Regions from separate parts of the Halomonas sp. M4R1S46 genome, predicted to be linked through region 1. Evidence: predicted binding sites of a transcription regulator. Region 1 holds the regulator's gene; each other region holds the start of a gene.
What was found. Region 1 encodes sigma-54, which starts transcription at its own class of promoters, with help from an activator protein. Its sites were predicted from a motif close to TGGCACNNNNNTTGCTNT; they were not measured.

Region 1 (7,288 bases):
CGAGGGGGTCGACGAGCGCCAGCGGGTCCGCATGACCCTGGAGCCGGAGCAGCAGGACGCCCCATGAAGACCCTCAGCGCCCGCCACCTCGCCAAGAGCTACAAGCGTCGCCGTGTCGTGCACGACATCAGCCTGGAGATCGAGCAGGGACGCATCGTCGGCCTGCTCGGCCCCAACGGCGCCGGCAAGACCACCTCCTTCTACATGATCGTCGGCCTGGTGCGGGCCGATGCGGGCTCGGTGGCCATCGACGACCGGGACCTCTCCGGCACCGCCATGCACGAGCGCGCCCGGGCCGGCATCGGCTACCTGCCCCAGGAGGCCTCGATCTTCCGCAAGCTCTCCGTGGCCGACAACATCATGGCCATCCTCGAGACCCGCCGGGACCTCGACCGCGCCGGCCGCCAGGCCCGCCTGGAGCAGCTGCTGGAGGACTTCCACGTCACCCATATCCGCGACAACCCGGGCATGAGCCTGTCCGGCGGCGAGCGTCGGCGAGTCGAGATCGCCCGCGCCCTGGCCACCGAACCTGACTTCATCCTGCTCGACGAGCCCTTCGCCGGGGTCGACCCGATCTCGGTGGGCGAGATCAAGGGCATCATTCGCCAGCTCAAGGCCCGCGAGATCGGCGTGCTGATCACCGATCACAACGTGCGCGAGACCCTCGACATCTGCGACGGGGCCTACATCGTCGGCGACGGCCAGATCATCGCCGAGGGCGATGCCGAGGCAATCCTCGCCAACCAGAAGGTCCGCGACGTCTATCTGGGCCAGGACTTCCGCCTGTGAGCCGACCCTTATTGGTAAGTTACTGATATAATGTCGCCAAGCGACGACAGGCACGCTGTTTGCCATTGGCACGCTAATTGCTAGCCTCGGGGCTTGCATGCCTCCCTCCGGCGCACTAGGGTGGTGGCTTCATCGCCAGTCGAATGGATCCCCCCATGGCCATGAAGGCTTCCCTGCAACTCCGCGTCGGCACCCAGCTGACCATGACCCCCCAGCTGCAGCAGGCCATCGCCCTGCTGCAGCTCTCCACCCTGGACCTGCGCCAGGAGATCCAGCAGGCCCTGGAGGCCAACCCGATGCTGGAAATGGAGGATGAGTTCGGCGAACAGGCCGTCAGCGAGGCCGCGGACGACGACTGGGCCAGCGAGATCCCCGACGAGCTGGCCGTGGACAGCGACTGGGCCGACACCTTCCAGGACGCCGGCCTGGGCAGTGGCGGCGAGGCCCCGGACTTCGAACGCCAGGCCGCCGGCCAGAGCCTGCAGGGCCACCTGACCTGGCAGCTGGCCATGAGCGGCCTGGGCGAGCGGGAGACGCACATCGCCGAGAGCCTGATCGACGCCGTGAACGGCGATGGCTACCTGGAGCAGTCCCTCGACGAGCTGCGCGAGGGGCTGCGCCCCCAGGGCCTGGAGGGGCTCGCCACCCGCGAGGTCGAGGGCGTGCTGCTGCGCCTTCAGCAGTTCGAGCCCACCGGGGTCTTCGCCCGGGACCTGCGCGAGTGCCTGCTGCTGCAGCTCGCCGCCCTGCCCCAGGACACCCCCCTGCTCCCCCAGGCCCGGCGGCTGGTCCGCCAGTTCCTCGAGGCCCTGGCCGGCAACGACCGGCGCCTGCTCAAGCGCCGGCTGGGGCTGGAAGATGCCGTGCTCGACGAGGTGATCGCGCTGATACGCGGCCTCGATCCGCGCCCGGGCAGTGCCTTCGCCGCCGGCGACAGCGACTACGTGATCCCCGACCTGATCGCCCGCCCCAGCGAGCAGGGCTGGCGGATCGAGCTCAACCCGGAGGCGCTGCCGCGGCTGCGTATCCAGCCCGACTATGCGGCACTGATCAAGCGTGCCGACAAGAGCCAGGACAACCAGTTCCTCAAGGACCACCTCCAGGAGGCGCGCTGGCTGCTCAAGAGCCTGACCAGCCGCAACGACACCCTGCTGCGCGTCGGTCGCGAGGTCATGGCCCGCCAGCTGGACTTCCTGGAACGCGGCGAGGAGGCCATGAGGCCGCTGATCCTCGCCGATATCGCCCAGGCCGTGGAGATGCACGAGTCGACCATCTCCCGGGTCACCACCCAGAAGTTCATCCACACCCCGCGGGGCGTGTTCGAGCTCAAGTACTTCTTCTCCAGCCAGGTGGGCGGTGGTGACGAGGCCCATTCCAGCACCGCGATCCGCGCCCGCATCCGCAAGCTGATCCAGGAGGAGCCGCCGCGCAAGCCGCTGTCGGACAGCAAGCTCGTCGACCTGCTCGCCGAGGAAGGCATCGAGGTGGCCAGGCGCACCGTGGCCAAGTACCGCGAGGCCATGCACATCCCCTCGTCGAGCCAGCGCAAGCGCCTCGCCTGATGCCGTCCGGCGGCGCCGTCGACAGCGTGGAAGGGCCCCTGGCACGGGGGGTTTGCACGGCACCAAAAAGGGTTACAATCGAGGCACCACCCAAGGAGCAAGGAGCGTGTCATGCAAGTCAATCTCACCGGCCACCACGTGGAACTGACCGACCCCCTGCGTGACTATGTGCAGGAAAAGCTCACGCGCCTGGAACGCCACTACGACAACATCACGACCGTGCAGGTCACGCTCTCCGTCGAGAAGGAACGCCAGCAGGCCGCTTGCACCCTGCATGCCGCCGGTGCCGATCTTCATGCCGAAGCCATGGACGGTGACATGTACGCCGCCATCGATGCCCTCGCCGACAAGCTGGATCGCCAGCTGGTCAAGCACAAGGAAAAGACCCAGGCTCGCGCTCAGGGCGCCGCCGGCGTCCGTTGAGCCGCCCCATGTCACTGGAAACCATCCTGCCCCCCGAGCGCACGCTCTTCGCGGTGCCGGGGGGAAGCAAGAAGCGGGTCCTGGAATTCTTCAGCACCTTCATCGCCCAGAACACCCCGAGCCTCGACAGCCAGGAGGTCTTCAGCCGGCTGATCGGCCGCGAGCGCCTCGGCAGCACCGGCATCGGCCACGGGGTGGCCATCCCGCATGCCCGCAACCCCCACTGCAAGGCACCCATCGCCGGCTTCCTCCGGCTCGCCGAGCCGGTGGACTTCGACGCCGTGGACGGTGATCCCGTCGACCTGGTGTTCGTGCTGCTGGTGCCCGAGGAGGCGGACGATGCCCACCTCGCCCTGCTCGGCCAGGTGGCCGGGGTGATGAACGACGCCGAAACCCGCAGCGCCCTGCGCCACGCCGAGAGCCAGCAGGAGCTCCACGACCGCCTCACCGAGGCCATCCGACGACAGACACCGGCCGACGGCAACGGCTAGCCGGCCCGGGCCGGCCGGCCCCGACCAGGAGATCCCCCATGCAGCTCGTGATCATCAGCGGCCGCTCCGGCTCGGGCAAGTCGATCGCACTGCAGGCCCTGGAGGACCTCGGCTACTACGCCATCGACAATCTTCCGGCCATGCTGCTCGGCCCCCTGGTGGACGAGCTGCGCAGCGGCCAGTCGCTGCGCAGCTCCATCGCCGTGAGCATCGATGCCCGCAACCTGCCCCACGCCCTGGAACGCTTCCCTGCCCTGCTCGAGGACGTGCGGGCCCGCAACATCCACTGCCAGGTGGTCTACCTGACCACCGATGCCCGTATCCTGCTGGAGCGCTACTCGGCGACCCGTCGCCGCCACCCCCTGACCCGGGACAGCCAGATGACCCTGGCGGAGGCGATCGACTGCGAGGAGGCCGCCCTGGCGGAGATCCGCGACCTCGCCGACCTGGTGATCGACACCTCGCGTCTCTCGGTGCACGACCTCCGGGGCCGCATCACCGACCAGGTGGCCGGTCATCGCCGCGAGGGGCTGACCCTCACCGTGGAGTCCTTCGGCTTCAAGCGGGGCGTGCCCCTGGATGCCGATATCGTCTTCGATGCCCGCTGCCTGCCGAACCCCTACTGGGATCCCCAGCTGCGTGACGCCACCGGCCGCGATGACAGCGTGATCGCCTTCCTCGACAGCTACCCGATGGTCGCCGAGATGGCCGCCGATATCCTGGCCTGGGTCGAGCGCTGGCTGCCCCGTTACCAGGCCAGCCAGCGTAGCTATCTCACCGTCGCCATCGGCTGCACCGGCGGCCAGCACCGCTCGGTGTACCTCGCCGAAGGGCTGGCCCATCGCCTGGCCGCGGCCTCCCCCGGGGTCCGACTCCGCCATCGAGAGCTCGGCCTGCAGCGCAACCTGCCCGCCCCCGATACCGACGAGGACCGCTGAGACGTGCCAAGACGCAAGCTCACCCTGACCAACAAGCGCGGCCTGCACGCCCGCGCGGCCACCCGCCTGGTACAGTGCTGCCAGCCCTATGCCTCGCGGGTCACCGTCTACCATGGGGAGCAGCAGGCCGACGCGGCCAATATCATGGCACTGTTGATGCTGGCCGCGCCCTGCGGCACCGAGCTCACCCTGGAAGCCGAGGGCGAGGATGGCGAGGCGGTCCTGGATGCCCTCGAGGCGCTCTTCCACGCCCGCTTCGACGAGGACGTTTGAAAGCTGGAAGCTGGAAGCTGGAAGCTGGAAGCTGGAAGCTGGAAGCTGGAAGCTGGAAGCTGGAAGCTGGAAGCTGGAAGCTGGAAGCTGGAAGCTGGAAGCTGGAAGCTGGAAGGCAGCCTGAATTCGCCACCCGAGGCGTCAAGCGTTTTCTTCCAGCTTCAAGCTTATGGCTTATCGCTCCGGGCGAAGCCCGGTTTAGCCGCCGGCCACCGTCATCTCGTCGATCAGCCAGCTGCCGGAGTGGATGCTGCCGCGGGTGTCGATGTCGTCACCGACGCCGACCAGCCCCTTGAACATCGCCTCCAGGTTGCCGGCGATGGTGAACTCCTCCACCGGGTGCTGGATCTCGCCGTCCTCGACCCAGAAGCCCGCCGCCCCCCGCGAATAGTCGCCGGTGACGCCGTTGACCCCCTGGCCCATCAGCTCGGTGACCAGTACCCCACGCCCCATGCGCGCGAGCAGGGCGTCCCGGGAGGCGAGCGGCGCGTCGAGGCGCAGGTTGCGGGCCCCGCCGGCATTGCCGGTGGTCGCCATGCCCAGGCGCCGGGCGCTGTAGGCGGAGAGCATGTAGCTGGCCAGCCGGCCACGCTCGATGAAGACGTTGTCGCGGGTCTGGACGCCGTCGTTGTCGAAGGGGCTGCTGGCCATGGCGCCGACCTCCATGGGTCGCTCGTACAGCGAGAACCAGTCCGGGAAGAGGGTCTCGCCGAGCCGCTCGCAGAGGAAGGAGGACTGGCGGTACAGGGCCCCGCCGGCGATCGCCCCCATCAGGTGGCCGACCAGGCCCGCGGCCAGGGTCGGATCGAAGAGCACCGGCAGGCGACCGGTGGCCGGGCGCCGCGCCCCCAGCCGCCGCAGGGTCCGCCGCGCCGCACTCTCGCCCACCGCCTCCGGGGCGAGCAGGTCGCGGGGGTCACGCGCGCTGGTGTAGTCGTAGTCGCGCTGCATGCCCCCCTCGTCCTCGGCGATCAGCATGCAGGACAGCGAATGACGACTGCCGCGCTGGCTGCCCAGGAAGCCGTGGCTGTTGGCGTAGACCCGCACGCCCTCGCCGCTGGAGAGCCCGGCGCCGTCGGAACTCTTGATCCCCGCCATGCCGCGACCGGCGCCCTCGCAGGCCAGGGCCAGGTCGATGGCCTGCTCGGTGGTCAGCGGCCAGGGATGGTGGACGTCGAGGTCCGGCAGGTGGCGGGCCATCAGCGCCGCATCGGCCAGCCCCGCGGCCGGATCCTCGCCGGTGTGGCGGGCGATGGCCAGGGCCTTCTCCACCACGTCGCGGATCGAGGCCTCACCGGCATCCGTGGACGAGGCACTGCCCTTGCGTTGCCCCACATAGACGGTCACCGCGATGCCCTGGTCCCGGGACAGCTCGACGGTCTCCACCTCGCCCTCGCGCACGTTGACGCCGACCCCCTGGTCGACGCTGGCCCCCACCTCGCAGGCGTCGGCGCCCAGCCGGCGTGCCAGCGCCAGGGCCGCCTCGGCGCGGGTTTCCAGCAGCGACTGCTGGGCGGCGGCATCGAAAGCCTGTGTCATGGTCTCTCTCCTTAACTCGACCGGCCCGCGGGCCGATGCTCCAGAATATGGCATTCGTCCAGCCCGCCGCGACGGGCTGGTATACTGGACCGATGCCCCACGCCCCGAATCTTCACGACCCAGGACGCCGCATGACCCAGGATGATCTCTCTCCGGCCGACGAACGGCCCAGCAAGTCCCAGCTCAAGCGCGAGATGCACGCGCTGCAGTCCCTCGGCGAACGGCTGATCGCCATGAGCGCGGCCGAGCGGGCCCGCTTTCCCCTCTCCGACGACCTGCTCGCGGCCATCGAGGAGACCGGGCGGATTCGCGCCCGGGAAGCCCGCCGACGCCATATGCAGTACGTCGGCAAGCTGATGCGCCGCGAGGACCTCACCGGCATCCAGGCGGTGTTCGACGAGATCGACCAGGAGCAGCTGCGCCGCGACCATGCCTTCCACCGCCTGGAGAAGTGGCGCGACCGGCTGGTCGACGAGGGCGACGACGCCGTCGAGGCCTTCATCGCCGAGTTCCCCGACGTCGACCGCCAGGCGCTGCGCCAGCTGATCCGCAACGCCCGCCGCGAGCGCGACCAGGGCAAGCCGCCCACCAACGCCCGCCGGCTGTTCCGGCTGATCCGCGACACCGCCAGTCTCTGAACCTCGTCTCCTGTCTTCCCATGGCTCGAGAAGCCAGCGAGCGAAGACGAGGCCAGGCGGCGGCGAACGAGCCAGCGGAGTTTAGTCACTTCTAAATGAGCATGGCGAGTTCGCCGCCAACGCCGCCTCGTCGAGCGCAGCGGCTTCCCCTCAGGATTGCGTTCCGCCCACGGTCAGCTCGTCCAGCTTCAGGGTGGGCTGGCCCACGCCCACCGGCACGCCCTGGCCTTCCTTGCCGCACACGCCGATCCCGGTATCCAGTTCCAGGTCGTGGCCGATCATCGAGACCCGCCCCATGGCCTCGGGACCGTTGCCGATCAGGGTCGCGCCCTTCACCGGCGCGGTGATCCGGCCGTCCTCGATCAGGTAGGCCTCGCTCGCCGAGAACACGAACTTGCCCGAGGTGATATCCACCTGGCCGCCGCCGAAGCTGACCGCATAGAGCCCCCGCGAGACGCTCTTGATGATGTCGGCGGGGTCGTCCTGGCCGGCTCGCATGTAGGTGTTGGTCATGCGCGGCATGGGCAGGTGGGCGAAGGACTCGCGACGGGCGTTGCCGGTGGGCGCCATGCCCATCAGCCGGGCGTTGAGCTTGTCCTGCATGTAGCCGGTGAGGATGCCGTCCTCGATCAGGG
Region 2 (7,288 bases), 1.5 Mb from region 1:
CCGTCGAGGCTGCCGGTGAGCATCAGCCCGGTGTAGTGCAGCGCCCAGCCGGCGATCACCGAGTAGAAGCTCAGGATGATGAAGGCCGAGGCCGCCCCCAGCCAGCCGATCGTCTCCCAGCCCCGGGAGGTCTTGTGGGTGCGGGTCAGGAAGCGCATGCCCATGATCGGGCTGCGCCGGCTGTTGCGGCCGAGCATGATCTCGGCGATCAGGATGGGGATGCCCACGGCGAAGATGGTCAGGGCGTAGATCAGGATGAAGGCGCCGCCGCCGTTCTCCCCGGTGAGATAGGGGAAGCGCCACAGGTTGCCGAGGCCCACCGCCGAGCCGACCGCGGCCAGCAGGAAGGTGCCCTTGTGCGTCCAGACGTTGTGCGTGCTCATCGGGTGTCCGCAATTGCGTGTCGGCCTTGTGGGCCGGCGATGGTCTCTGCGCCGGGGTTGCCGGCTCGTCTGACGACCACTGTGCGATATCGAACGACCGCTTGACCAGTCGACTTGCGTTTAGGGGCCGTTGGCGGGGCGGATGGTATCCCCGCGGCGAATCAGTCCCGTTCGTCGTCGTCTTCCGCCTCCGGGTGGTGGGGCTCCATGGCACGGCTGGCGTCCGGCAGGCGCACCGTGTCCCCCAGCGCCAGGTCGCCCACGCTCTGCTTGCGTCGGCCGTTGTCCGCGGCGATCAGCGCCACCACCTCGCCGATGCTGGTGTCCTCGACCCGGGCATCGACCCGCACCCGTACGGTGAAACCGCGCAGCCGCGCGCTGATGATGCTGCCCACGCGGGGCTCCGGGTAATCCTGGGGATGGTCGGCGTAGTAGCGCAGCACGCTGGCGCTGCCGGGATCGTCCCACTCGACATGCTTGTGCATCGGGGCCACCTCCATGAAGAATGACTGAAGCTTCAGCATAGTCCCCGGCGGCGGGCGGAGGCCATAACGCAAGAGCCCGCCGGGTGGCGGGCTCTTGATGGGGCGGCGCAGCGGGCTTACTTCTTCTTGGCGCGCTTGCGCTCGTTCTCGCTGAGGTGCTTCTTGCGCAGGCGGATGTGGTTGGGGGTGATCTCCACCAGCTCGTCGTCATCCAGGAACTCGATGGCCTGCTCCAGGGTGAAGCGCACCGGCGGGGTCAGCACGAGGTTCTCGTCGTTGCCGGAGGCGCGCATGTTGTCGAGCTTCTTGGCCTTGGTGGGGTTGACCACCATGTCATCGGCGCGGTTGTTGATGCCTACCAGCATGCCCTCGTAGACCTCGGTGCCGTGCTCGACGATCAGCTTGCCGCGATCCTGCAGGGCGAACAGCGCATAGGCCAGCGCCTTGCCGGAGACCATGGAGACCAGCACGCCGTTGCGCCGCTCGATGGAGGCGTCGGGCTTGAGCGGGCCGTAGTGGTCGAAGCGGCTGGTGAGGATGCCGGTCCCGGAGGTCAGGGTCAGGAACTGGCCGCGGAAGCCGATCAGGCCGCGCGCGGGGATGATGAAGTCCAGGCGCACCCGGCCCTTGCCGTCGGGGTTCATGTTGGACAGCTCGCCCTTGCGGTAGCCGAGCTCCTCCATGATGGCGCCCTGGTGCGCCTCCTCGCAGTCGATGATGACCTCTTCGTAGGGCTCCTGCTTGACGCCGTCGATCTCGCGGATGATCACCTCGGGGCGACCCACGGCCAGTTCGAAGCCCTCGCGACGCATGGTCTCGATCAGCACCGAGAGGTGCAGCTCGCCGCGGCCCGAGACGATGAACTTCTCCGGGGTCTCGCCCTGCTCGACGCGCAGCGCCACGTTGTGGATCAGCTCCTGGTCGAGGCGATCCTTGATGTTGCGGCTGGTGACGAACTTGCCGTCCTTGCCGGCGAAGGGCGAGTCGTTGACCTGGAAGGTCATGGACACGGTGGGCTCGTCCACGGTCAGCGGCGGCAGCGCCTCGACGGCGGCCGGGTCGCACAGGGTGTCGGAGATGGCCAGGGCGTCGATGCCGGTGATGCAGACGATGTCGCCGGCGGTGGCCTGCTCGGTCTGCACCCGCTCCAGGCCCATGTGGGTCATCACCTGGCCGACCTTGCCCTTGCGTTCCTTGCCTTCCTTGGTGACCACCATGACCTGCTGGTTGGGCTGGATGGCGCCGCGGGTGATGCGGCCCAGGCCGATGACGCCCACGTAGCTGTTGTAGTCCAGCGCCGAGATCTGCATCTGCAGCGGGCCGTCGAGCTCGACCTTGGGCGGCTCGACGATGTCGACGATGGCCTGGAACATCGGGGTCATGTCGTCGGCCAGCTCGTCGGGCTCGGGGCCGGCGACGCCGTTGAGGGCGGAGCAGTAGATGATCGGGAAGTCGAGCTGCTCATCGGAGGCGCCGAGGTTGTCGAACAGGTCGAAGATCTGGTCGATGACCCAGTCCGGGCGGGCGCCGGGACGGTCGATCTTGTTGACCACCACGATCGGCTTGAGGCCCTGGTCGAAGGCCTTCTGGGTGACGAAGCGGGTCTGCGGCATGGGGCCGTCCACCGCGTCGACCATCAGCAGGACCGAGTCGACCATGGACATGACGCGCTCGACCTCGCCGCCGAAGTCGGCGTGTCCGGGGGTGTCGACGATATTGATGTGGTAGTCCTGCTCTTCCGGGCTCTGCCAGCGGATCGCCGTGTTCTTGGCCAGGATGGTGATGCCGCGTTCCTTCTCCTGGTCGTTGGAGTCCATGATGCGCTCCTGGCCCTCCGCCTTGCGGTCCAGGGTGCCGGACTGCTGGAGGAGTTTGTCGACCAGGGTGGTCTTGCCGTGGTCGACGTGAGCGATGATGGCGATGTTGCGAAGATTCTCGATCACGACGGGATCCTGCTGGGAAAAGTGGGGCCGCATTATAGGGTCAGGGCCATGACCGCTACCAGCCTTGTTGGCGGGAATCCGTCCAACAAGTTCGGCGAGTCCATGGATTCAATGACCTGCAGGGACGGCGCCGGTTCCCCAGCGGGGCCCCGACGGGCGAGGCGGGGCACGGCGAGTCGCCGCCGTCGTGCATCATTGTGGTGCATCCCTTTTTCTTGTGCGCCATAAGAGGGCATTTTCGGGGCGCCGACATGCTTCATGGCGGGGCATTCCTCGGGCACCGATGCAGGGCAATGTCGCGGGAGAAGTTTTTTCCTGTTCCTGTTCAGCGTCTTATCGTGGTTACGGGAGGAGGCATCGGCAAGCTGGCATGCTTTCTGCTTGCTCATGGGCAGTGCCATGGTCGTGCATGGCGTCGTGGGCAGTGAGCCCATGGCATGCTACAACGTCGTCTGGACAGGCCGGCTTGCCGGCACCCGGCGGCAGAGAACAAGCGGAATACCCGAAACCAAGCCATCTAGTGGAGGACCTCATGTCCGAGAAGACGCTCGCCCTGATCGAAGAGCATGATGTGAAGTGGATCGACCTGCGCTTCACCGACACCCACGGCAAGGAACAGCACGTCACCATTCCGGCCCGCGACGTCGATGAGGAGTTCTTCGAGAACGGCCAGATGTTCGACGGCTCCTCCATCTCCGGCTGGAAGGGCATCAACGAGTCCGACATGATCCTGCGTCCGGAGGACGGCACCGGCTTCCTCGACCCCTTCACCGAAGACGCCACCCTGGTGCTGCGCTGCGACATCATCGAGCCGGCCACCATGCAGGGCTACGAGCGCGACCCGCGCTCCATCGCCAAGCGCGCCGAGGCCTACCTGCAGTCCACCGGCCTGGGCGACACCGCCTTCTTCGGCCCGGAGCCCGAGTTCTTCATCTTCGACGAGGTGCACTGGAAGGCCGACATCGAAGGCGCCATGTACAAGATCACCTCCGAGGAGGGCGCCTGGGCCACCGACCGTCAGGTCGAGGGCGGCAACCTGGGCCACCGTCCGCGGGTCAAGGGCGGCTACTTCCCGGTGCCCCCGGTGGACAGCTTCCACGACATCCGCGGCGCCATGTGCAACACCCTGGAGGCCATCGGCCAGTCCGTCGAGGTGCATCACCACGAGGTGTCCAACGCCGGCCAGAACGAGATCGGCGTGAAGTTCAACACCCTGGTGAAGAAGGCCGACGAGCTGCAGGAAATGAAGTACGTCGTGCACAACGTGGCCCATGCCTACGGCAAGACCGCCACCTTCATGCCCAAGCCCCTGGTCGGCGACAACGGCTCCGGCATGCACGTCCACCAGTCCTTCTGGAAGAACGGCCAGAACCAGTTTGCCGGCGACGAGTATGCGGGCCTCTCCGAGATGGCGCTGTACTACATCGGCGGCATCATCAAGCACGCCCGGGCCCTGAACGCCTTCACCAACGCTTCCACCAACTCCTACAAGCGTCTGGTGCCGGGCTTCGAGGCGCCGGTGATGCTGGCCTACAGCGCCCGCAACCGCTCCGCTTCCATCCGCATCCCCTACACCGCCAGCCCCAAGGGCAAGCGTGTCGAGGCCCGCTTCCCGGACCCGACCGCCAACCCCTACCTGTGCTTCGCAGCGATGCTGATGGCCGGTATCGACGGCATCAAGAACAAGATCCACCCCGGCGATGCCATGGACAAGAACCTCTATGACCTGCCGCCGGAAGAGGGCAAGGAAGTGCCTACCGTGGCCGAGAGCCTCGACCAGGCGCTCGCGGCGCTGGACGCCGATCGCGCCTTCCTGGTCGAGGGTGGCGTCTTCACCGACGACATGATCGATGCCTACATCGAGCTCAAGGAAGAGGACGTCGAGCGCCTGCGCATGACCACCCATCCGGTCGAGTTCGACATGTACTACAGCTGCTGATGGCGGCGGCGCCCAGGCGCCGCGTCCGGCACTCAGAGGCACGCCCATCGGGCGTGCCTCTTTTTTTCAGGGCAGCCGCACATGCCCGGCGACGCCTCGGGCGAAGCCCATCACCGCGCTCCGGCCATCCGGCGAGGCTGCAACGGCGTTCCGTGAGCCGCCACTTCTGGGCTAGGCTTGTCATAGGGTGCCGCCCTGCTGCCTCATGGGGCAGGGAGCGCCCAACGGCCATCCAGGAGAGACGCATGAACAAGGCACTCGTGATGCTGGTGCTGGGCCTGTCGGTGAGCCTGACGGCCGGTGCCGAGACCATCTATCGCACCACTGACGCCCAGGGCAATGTCGTCTTCACCGACGATCCGGAGCGCGGCGGCGAGGCGGTGAAGCTGGACCCGTTGACCGTGGTGCCCTCCCGGGAGGTCCGCGCGCCGAGCCTGTCGCCGGTGGTGCAGGGCGAGGAGGCGCCGAGCGCCGCGGGCACCGCCCCGGGGCAGCCGTTCATGCCCTATGACATGTTCTCGATCCTGTCGCCGGATAACCAGGCCACCCTGTCCACCGGGGCCGCCGGCAATGTCCAGGTGCGCCTGGGCATCCAGCCCGCGCTGCGCGAGGACCATCGGGTGCGCCTGCTGCTCGATGGCCGGGTCAGCCAGTCGGCCATGCATACCGATACCTTCCTGCTCTCCAACCTCAACCGCGGCGAACACCAGCTGCAGGCCGAGCTGCTCGATGCCACCGGCGCCGTGCGCCACCGCACGGCGCCGTTGACGCTCTATGTCCAGCGGGCCAGCGTCAACCTGCCCCAGAATCCCAACAACCCGGGCAGTTAGCTGCCCCTTCGCCGGCCACATCGACCGCTGTGTCCGGACGGCACCTTCAGGCCCTGTCATCCGCCCCCGGTGCGCGATGACGGGGGCTTCAATGCCTTCGACCATGCCGACCGGGTCAAGGAAGGCAGCGCCTTCGAGCATGCCGAGCAGCTGCGCGATGGCGGCGGCCTGCGCGACGGCGAGGGCGACCGCGAACGCCATGAGCGCGAGCGTCGCTCCCGGTTGCGCCATCATCGGCATCCCGATGCCCCCTGAGTCGCCTTCCCGGCGTGCGTGCACCTGCCTGGTGCACTAAAGTGGTGCAAGACGTCCGCGCCGATCCACCCTGTCGCGCCGCCCTGTCGCGCCTCCCCGAAGTGGCGCGCTTCTTGCACCGCTTTATGGCCAGTCCACGACCGCCTCTTGCCGGGAACGCACCATGTATCAACGCCTGATGGAACATCTCACCACCGCCGTCCTGCTGCTGGACGGGGAGCTGCGCCTGCGCTGGATGAACCCCGCGGCGGAGGCCCTGCTCGCGCTGAGCCGTTCCCGGGTGGTGGGCCAGCCCCTGCCCGGCCTGGTGGTGGGCGAGGAGGACATCGGCGAGGTGCTCACCAAGGCCCGCGACGAGTTCCATCCCTTCACCCAGCGCGAGGCGCGCCTGATCCGGCCCACCGGTGAGCCGCTGACCGTGGACTATACCGTCACCCCGCTCTCTGCGGACGAGCTGCTGCTGGAGATGGAGCCCCGGGACCGGCTGCTGCGCATCTCCCGGGAGGAGGCGCTGCAGACCCGCCAGGAGACCATCAAGGTGCTGGCCCGGGGGCTGGCCCACGAGGTGAAGAATCCCCTCGGCGGCATCCGGGGCGCGGCCCAGTTGCTGGAGCGTGACCTGGAGAGCCCGCAGCTCGCCGAATTCACCCGCATCATCGTCGAGGAGGTCGACCGGCTGCGCGACCTGGTGGACTCGATGCTGGGCCCCAATCGCCTCAATCGCCACGAGCCGCTGAACATCCACAGGGTGCTGGAGCGGGTTCGGGCCCTGCTGGCCGTGGAGCATCCCGAGGTCGCCATCAGCCGCGACTACGACCCCAGCCTGCCGGACCTGATGGGCGACGAGTCGCAGATGATCCAGGCCATGCTCAACGTGGCCCGCAACGCGGTCGAGGCCATGACCGAGTCGGGCATGGACGCGCCCACCCTGGTGCTGAAGACCCGGGCCCGCCGCCAGTTCACCCTGGGCGCGGAGCGCCATCGGCTGGTCTGCGAGGTGTCAATCATCGACAACGGGCCGGGCATCCCCGACGGCCTGCGCGAGACGCTGTTCTATCCCATGGTCTCGGGGCGCGCCGAGGGCAGCGGCCTGGGACTGTCCATCGCCCAGTCGATCCTGCACCAGCATCAGGGCCTGATCGAGTGCGACTCCGCGCCGGGCCAGACCGAATTCCGACTGCTGATACCGCTGGAGAAGTGCCATGACTGAAGCCGCTCGCGTCATGGTCGTCGATGACGATCGTGCCATCCGCTGGGTCCTCGAACGCGCCCTGGCCCAGCCCGACCTGGCCGTCGAATGCCTGGAGCGGGCCGACCAGGTGCTGCCACGGCTGCTCGAGGATCCGCCCGATGTCCTGGTCACCGATATCCGCATGCCGGGCATCGACGGCCTGGACCTGATGGCGCGGGTGCGCGATGCCCATCCGGACCTGCCGGTGATCGTGATGACCGC
Region 3 (7,288 bases), 1.7 Mb from region 1:
CGGAAGCCGCTGACGCCGGCCAGCTCGATGCCCGGCACCGGCGGCAGGGCGGTACGCGAGCCCGTGGCCAGGACCAGCCGGTCATAGGCGATGGCCTCGCCGCGCTCGGTCACCACCCGGCGCCGGGCCCGGTCGATCCGGGTCACCCGCTCGCCGAGCCGCGTGCTCAGGGCGATGCCGGCCCGGCCGGCGATCTCGGGCAGGCGCAGGTCGTCATGGGTCATGTCGCCGGCCAGCCAGGGCGAGAGCAGGATGCGGTTGTAGGCCGGGCAGCGTTCCTCGCCGATCACGGTGATACGGCGCGGCGCCGCGGCCTGGCGCACGAGCGTCTCGACCAGGCGCTGGGTGGCCATGCCGTTGCCGACGATCACCAGGTGCTCGATGGGACGTTGTGGCGGGACGGACCCGGGAAGGGCATCGGGGCACATGTCGAAACCTCCTGAAACGCGAAAGACGCCTCGGCCCCCCTGGCAGCGGGGGCGCTGAGACGTCTTCGTCTGGTATTCGGTGGGCGATCGCCGTTGACCGCAAGGGAGAGGCCTGAGCCCGCTCCGGTTACTTACGGCCTTTCAATTATCGGGCCAATCTGTAATTTGTCTCAATGAAATCAAGGATTAGATATGTCGTAGCGGACGGCGGCGGGTATCCCGCCGCCGTCCGAACGGGCCTCATGCACGCTCCTGGTGCGTGGCGGCATCGAAATGCACGGGGCTGTAACAGGCCGACAGCCGGGCGGGGTCCAGCCGGCCACCGCGGGCCCGCAGCGCCTGGTCGAGGTGGCCGGCCATGGGGGCCATGGCCTCGGCGGAGGGGCGCAGGTCGCCACCGAGCCGTTGCCGTGCCGGGCCCGTGTCGGGTGCCAGCGTCTCGAGGTGGCTCACGGCCCGGTCCAGGTAGGGGGGCAGGGCCAGCCAGTCGCGTGCCCGGCGGGCATGCTCGGGCGAGGCGCCGAGCCAGTCGGCGGCCCCGGTGAGGGCCCGGATCAGGGCGGCGAGGGTCGCGGGGTGGCGCTCGGCCCAGGCCGCGGTGACCCCGAGCACCTTCTCGGGATGGTCCGGCCAGAGCCGGGCGCCGCTGGCGACGATGCGACCGCCCCCCCGGTGCTGGGCCAGGCTGCCCCAGGGCTCGCCGACGCAGAAGCCGTCGATGCGCCCCTCCTCCAGGGCCTCGGCCATGCGGGGCGGCGGCAGGACCACCAGCTTGACCTCGCGGTCGGCGTCGATGCCGCCGAGGGCCAGCCATTCGCGCAGCTGGTAGTGCTGACACGAGAAGGGATGGACCATGGCCAGGCAGGGGGGCGGTCCGCCGCGATGGCGCAGGCGCCGGGCGAAGTCGCGGGCACTGACGGCGGGATCCGGGGCGTCACCCTGCGGGGCGGCGGCCTCCGGCGAGGGCATGCCCTCGCTCCAGCGTGGCGACAGCACCAGGGTGTTGCCGTTACGTCCCAGCACCAGCGGGGCCAGGGTCTCGCAGGCGGCGCCGGAGATCCCCAGGCTCATGGCCAGGGGCAGCGGGGCCAGCATGTGGGCGCCGTCCAGCAGGCCGGCGGCGAGCTTGTCGCGCAGCGTCGACCAGGCATTCTCGCGTGACAGCGCGACGTCGAGCCCTTCGGCGGCGAAGAAGCCGCCCTCGCGGGCGATGATCGGCAGGGCGGCATCCAGCAGCGGAATGACGCCCAGCGTCAGGCGCTCGAGCCCGGCGGTGCGACTCGCGGTCATAGGCCTTTCTCCAGTCGTTCGAGGATATCGATCACGTTGGCGGCCACTTCGCCGATGCGCTGGCCGCGGTCCATGGCCAGTTTGCGCAGCATGCGGTAGGCCTGTTCCTCGTCGCAGTCCTGGTGCTTCATCAGCAGTCCCTTGGCCCGCTCGATGCGCTTGCGGTCGGCCAGCTGGCCGCGGGCCTTGTCGAGTTCGGTGCGCATCGACTGGAAGGAGGCGAAGCGGGCGATGGCGACCTCGAGGATCGCCTTGACCCGGCTGGGCACCAGGCCGTCCACCACATAGGCGCTGACACCGGCCTCCAGGGCGGCCTGCATGGTGTCGGGCTCGTGCTGGTCGGCGAAGAACACCACCGGACGCGGGTTCTCGCGATTCAGCAGGGACATGCTGTCGAGGGTGTCGCGATCGGGGGACTCCATGTCGATGATCACCACATCGGGGGCGTGACGCGCGACCATCTCGTTGAGGCTGGCCGGGCTCTGCAGGCGGCAGACGACCTTATGGCCCTCCTGGGCGAGGGCCTCCTCGACCATGGCGGCGCGCACGATCTCGTCATCGACCAGCAGGATTTTCAGGGGCTGGGGCATAGGGCGTGGCTCGTTGCATCGGTCGTTTGCAGGAAGCAATGCAAGATACATTCCAGATGCCGCGATGCCGGCAAGGTTCGGGGTCGGGCGCCGGTCCTGGCGCCGTCGCCATCGATCGCCGGGGGAATGTTGCACCGCAGCGGTGCGGAATCGGGCGCCGACGGCCCCGGCTGGTGCAGGGCGGCGCGAAGGCCCGGCCCTCGCCGGCCCGGAGGTCCCGCCACGGCGGGTCCGGGGCCTGTTGGCACGCGGCTTGCTTGATACTGGGCAATCATCTCCCGGGCCGCCATGACGGTGGCCCCAGGCAACGACGCCCACCGCCGCGCTGGCCACCCGTGCGGCGGTGGGCGTCGTCGTTGGGACCCACGATCGAGGAGGGCGTTATGCATCAGGCGCGAACCACTTGCCCCTACTGCGGTGTCGGCTGCGGCGTGCTGGCCGACATCGACGGCGACCGCATGGTCGGCGTCGAGGGCGACGCCACGCATCCGGCCAACTTCGGCCGCCTGTGCGTCAAGGGCTCGGCGCTCGCCGAGACCCTGGGCGCGCAGGGGCGTCTGACGCGCCCCCGGGTCGACGGTGTCGAGGTCGACTGGAACACCGCGCTCGACGCCGTGGCCGAACGGCTCCAGGCGACCCGCGAGGCTGCCGGCGACCCGGCGGTGGCCGGCTACCTGTCCGGGCAGCTGCTCACCGAGGACTATTACGTCGCCAACAAGCTGTTCAAGGGCTTTCTCGGTACGCCGCACCTGGATACCAACTCGCGGCTGTGCATGGCCTCGGCCGTGGCCGCCTACAAGCGTTCGCTGGGCGCCGACGCCGTGCCCTGCAGCTACGAGGACCTGGAGGAGGCCGAGCTGGTGGTGCTGGTGGGCTCCAACCTGGCCTGGAACCATCCGGTGCTCTACCAGCGCCTGCGCACCGCCAAGACCCGCAACCCGCTGATGCGGGTGGTGGTGATCGACCCGCGGGTCACCGACAGCTGCGAGATCGCCGACCTCTACCTGGGGCTCAGGCCCGGCAGCGACGCCCGCCTGTTCAACGGCCTGCTGGCCTGGATGGCCGCCAAGGGCAAGCTCGACCGGGTCTACCTGGAACAGCACACCACCGGGCTGGATGCGGCGCTGGCCGCGGCCCGCGAGGACGACGGCTCCGTTGAGGCCATCGCCGCCGACTGCGATGTCGACCCGGAACGCCTGGAGACCTTCTTCTACTGGTTTGCCAGCCAGCTGCACGTGGTGACCCTCTACTCCCAGGGCATCAACCAGTCGTCCAGCGGCACCGACAAGTGCCACGCCATCATCAACTGCCACCTGGCCGGCGGCAAGCTCGGCCTGCCCGGTGCCGGTCCCTTCTCCATCACCGGCCAGCCCAACGCCATGGGGGGCCGCGAGGTGGGCGGTCTGGCCAACCAACTGGCCGCCCACATGGACTATGACAGTCCCGGCGCCCTCGATCGGGTGCGCCGCTTCTGGGCCACCGACACGCTGGAGCCGAGCCTGCCCGAGGGACCCGGTCACAAGGCGGTGGCGCTGTTCGAGGCCATCGAACGCGGCGAGATCCAGGCCCTGTGGATCATGGCCACCAACCCCGTGGTCAGCCTGCCCGATGCCGACCGGGTACGGGCGGCCCTGGCCAGATGCCCGCTGGTGATCGTCTCCGAGTGCATGGCCGACACCGACCTGCTGCCCTATGCCGATATCGTGCTGCCGGCCACGTCCTGGTCCGAGAAGGACGGTACCGTGACCAACTCCGAGCGGCGCATCTCCCGCCAGCGGGGGCTGCTGCCCCCGCCCGGGGAGGCGCGTCACGACTGGTGGATCATCGGCGAGGTCGCGCGGCGGCTGGGCTATGGCGAGGCCTTCGCCTATGCCCATCCCGGCGAGATCTTCGCCGAGCACGCCCGGCTCTCCGGCTTCGAGAACGCGCCCGACCACCCGGGCCATCGTGCCCGGATGTTCGATATCTCGGCGCTGGCCGAGCTGGATCGCGAGGGCTACGACGCCCTGGCGCCGATCCAGTGGCCGGTGACCGCCGCCGCCCCCCATGGCACCGCCCGGCTGTTCGAGGAGGGTCGCTTCGCCACCGCCGACGGGCGCGCCAGGCTCTTTCCGGTGCGCCCTCGGGGGCCCATCCAGGCGCTCGACGCGACCCATTCGCTGCGGCTCAACACCGGGCGCGTGCGCGACCAGTGGCACACCATGACCCGCACCGGCCGCGCGGCCCGGCTGATGAACCACCGGGCCGAACCCTTCATCGAGATCGCCCCGGAGGATGCCCAGGCGCTCGGGCTCGGCGACCAGCAACTGGCGCGCCTGACCAGCGCCACCGGCGAGTACCGTGGTCGGGTCAGGCTGTCGCGCGGCCAGCGACGCGGCGAGGTGTTCGTGCCCATCCACTGGACCGATCGCTTCTCGGCCCGGGCCCTGGCCGGCAGCCTGCTCGCGGCCCATGTCGATCCGCTCTCCGGCCAGCCCGAGGCCAAGCACGGCGCCGTGGCGGTGACGCCGCTGGCCACGGCCTGCGAGGCCACCCTGGTGGTCGCGGGGGATCTCGAGGTCGCCGGGACCGTGCGGCAGAGCGCCGACTACTGGACGCGGATCCCGCTGGCCCATGCCGACCGCTGGCAGCTGGCCTGGGGCGAGGGCGAGACGGGCCTGGGACGCCTCACCGAGATCCTGCCGGTGCCGGCCTCGCTGTGGTGTGACGATCCCGCCACCGGCCGCTGGCGGGCGGCCGGCCTCGAGGACGGCCGCTTGCGCTGGTGGCTGATGGTGGGGCCGCCCGCCGAGCTGCCGGGCCTGGCCTGGCTCGACGCACGCTTCGCCGAGGCGGCCGAGGGCCTACCCCTGGGGGACGGGCGTCGCCGTCGGCTGCTGGCCGGCTGCGATGACGGTGCCGCCGCCAACGGCCCGCTGGTCTGCAGCTGCCACCAAGTGGGCCAGGCCGCCATCGTCGCCGCCATCCGCGCGGGCGATGCCAGCGTCGAGGCGCTGGGCGCGCGACTCGCCTGCGGCACCCAGTGCGGCAGCTGTATCCCCGAACTGAAATCCCTGATCGAAGAGGAGGGGGCCCATGCGCGCTCCGAGCAGAAGCCTGAAGCCGTCCAAGTGGTCTGACGTCGTGGGGCGCGTCGCCGGCGCGCTGGTGCGGCTGGGCCGGGACGCCTCGCGGTGGCGGGCCGCCCCGTGGGTACCGCGAGGCGCACCCGAGGTCCCGGGACTCTCCCGGCAGGGGGGCTGCCGCCCGGGCAGCGTCTACCTGGTCGGCGCCGGCAGCGGCGATGTCGAGCTGCTGACCCTCAAGGCGGCCCGGCTGCTGCAGCAGGCCGACGCGGTGGTCTACGACCGCCTGGTGGGCGATGAGGTGCTGTCCCTGGTGCCCGCCGGTCGCGAACGCTATTACGTGGGCAAGGCGCGGGGCCATCACAGCGTGCCCCAGGCCGAGATCGGCACGCTGCTGGTCGACCTGGCACGGCAGGGCAAGGCGGTGGTGCGCCTCAAGGGCGGTGACCCGGGGGTGTTCGGGCGCATGGGCGAGGAGCTCGCCGCGCTGGCCGAGGCCGGCGTGCCGGCGCACATCGTGCCCGGCATCACTGCCGCCTCGGCGGCCTGCGCCGGCATGGGCATCCCGCTGACCGACCGTGGCCACGCCCAGCAGCTGCGCTTTGTCACCGCCCAGTTGTGCCGTGAGGGCGGCGCCCCGGACTGGGCCGCGCTCGCCCGCCGCGACGAGACCGTGGTGTTCTACATGGGCCTGGCCAAGGTCGCGGCCATCTGCGCCGGCCTGCGCGGTGCCGGGTTGCCCGACGACTGGCCGATCATGCTGGTGGCCAACGCCAGCCTGTCCGACCAGGCGGCGCTCACCGGCACCCTGGCCGACATGCCGGACAAGCTCGCCGCCCACCCGCTGCCGTCGCCCTGCCTGATCGTGGTGGGCAGCGTGGTGAGTAAGGTCGAGACCAGCCCGGCGGCCATGGCGCCGTCAGAGGCCCGTCAACCCTGAGGGAGGAAGCCCGCGCGTGATGCCTGGCGCGTCCGGTCAGTCGCTGCCGTTGAAGGCGTCGGCCACGGCGACGCCGGTACTCAGGTGGCGAAGGTTCATGCTTGATATGAAAATTGCATCATTTTTAAAACAATAAATGCATTGGAAGTATCACTCCAGGTGGCCGATGGTGAAGTCACGGGATCTCTCACTTCGTCGCCCGTAGTTCCACGAGCGTCACGACTGTCCGGGACACCGTGGGTTCCCGAATCTCTCTCGCGGCAACACCAGGGTTGGCGGTCGAGGCGCACGGTAGAGGAGGGTACCCATCATGTTTGACACCGAACAGTTCATCGCCGATTGTCGCAGCGCGCTTGCCGCCGACGAATCCCCCCGGCGGGTGCGCGAAGTGGTCGCGAGAGCGGTTTCCGATCCGGCCGCCATTCTCCAGGCACTCGGGGAACCGACACGCGGCGGGCTCTACCCGCTCTATCGCTCGGAGGAGCTGACCATCATCAACATGGTGTGGGCGCCTTACATGACGCTCATGCCACACGACCATCGAATGTGGGCGGTGATCGGCATCTATACCGGTCGCGAGGACAATATTTTCTGGCGGCGGGTTTCAGGCAGCAACGGGAACATCGAGGCAGTGGGCGCCAAGGCACTGGCCGCCGGCGACGCCGCGCCGCTGAAGCACGACATCATTCATTCGGTGATCAACCCGATTCCCCGTTTGACCGCGGCGATCCATATCTACGGAGGCGACTTCTTCGGCGCAGAGCGCAGCGAATGGGACCCGGAAACGCTCGATGAGCAGCGCTGGACTCCCGAACACGCCATGCGTCGGTTCGAGGAATCCAATTGGATCATCGATCATCTCGGGGTCGATGCCGCCTGACGTCGCCGGCGACATCTCGACCTGCGGCTGGCTGGGTGGGGCGGAAATACGCGGAAATACGTACCCGTCCCCGATTTCCCCGTCGATCATCTCGG

Region 2: a site for sigma-54 is predicted at 5,938-5,955, ahead of glnL (nitrogen regulation protein NR(II)). Genes of this name have one in related genera too.
Region 3: a site for sigma-54 is predicted at 2,346-2,363, ahead of OCT48_RS13545 (ANTAR domain-containing response regulator). Genes of this name have one in related genera too.

The regions. Positions count from the first base shown of each region.
Region 1 covers NZ_CP107008.1:1,216,796-1,224,083, reverse strand. The annotation lists gene lptA (lipopolysaccharide transport periplasmic protein LptA) at 1-67, shown strand, start outside; gene lptB (LPS export ABC transporter ATP-binding protein) at 64-789, shown strand; gene OCT48_RS05780 (RNA polymerase factor sigma-54) at 945-2,351, shown strand; gene hpf (ribosome hibernation-promoting factor, HPF/YfiA family) at 2,463-2,774, shown strand; gene ptsN (PTS IIA-like nitrogen regulatory protein PtsN) at 2,783-3,265, shown strand; gene rapZ (RNase adapter RapZ) at 3,304-4,203, shown strand; gene OCT48_RS05760 (HPr family phosphocarrier protein) at 4,207-4,476, shown strand; gene pmbA (metalloprotease PmbA) at 4,675-6,015, opposite strand; gene yjgA (ribosome biogenesis factor YjgA) at 6,147-6,653, shown strand; gene tldD (metalloprotease TldD) at 6,804-7,288, opposite strand, start outside.
Region 2 covers NZ_CP107008.1:3,984,804-3,992,091, reverse strand. The annotation lists gene OCT48_RS18450 (sodium-dependent transporter) at 1-383, opposite strand, end outside; gene OCT48_RS18445 (hypothetical protein) at 545-868, opposite strand; gene typA (translational GTPase TypA) at 985-2,811, opposite strand; gene glnA (glutamate--ammonia ligase) at 3,344-4,750, shown strand; gene OCT48_RS18430 (DUF4124 domain-containing protein) at 4,996-5,580, shown strand; gene OCT48_RS18425 (hypothetical protein) at 5,650-5,835, shown strand; gene glnL (nitrogen regulation protein NR(II)) at 5,999-7,045, shown strand; gene ntrC (nitrogen regulation protein NR(I)) at 7,038-7,288, shown strand, end outside.
Region 3 covers NZ_CP107008.1:2,886,994-2,894,281, reverse strand. The annotation lists gene OCT48_RS13555 (NAD(P)/FAD-dependent oxidoreductase) at 1-428, opposite strand, end outside; gene OCT48_RS13550 (CmpA/NrtA family ABC transporter substrate-binding protein) at 669-1,718, opposite strand; gene OCT48_RS13545 (ANTAR domain-containing response regulator) at 1,715-2,308, opposite strand; gene OCT48_RS13540 (nitrate reductase) at 2,692-5,427, shown strand; gene cobA (uroporphyrinogen-III C-methyltransferase) at 5,384-6,313, shown strand; gene OCT48_RS13530 (hypothetical protein) at 6,624-7,193, shown strand.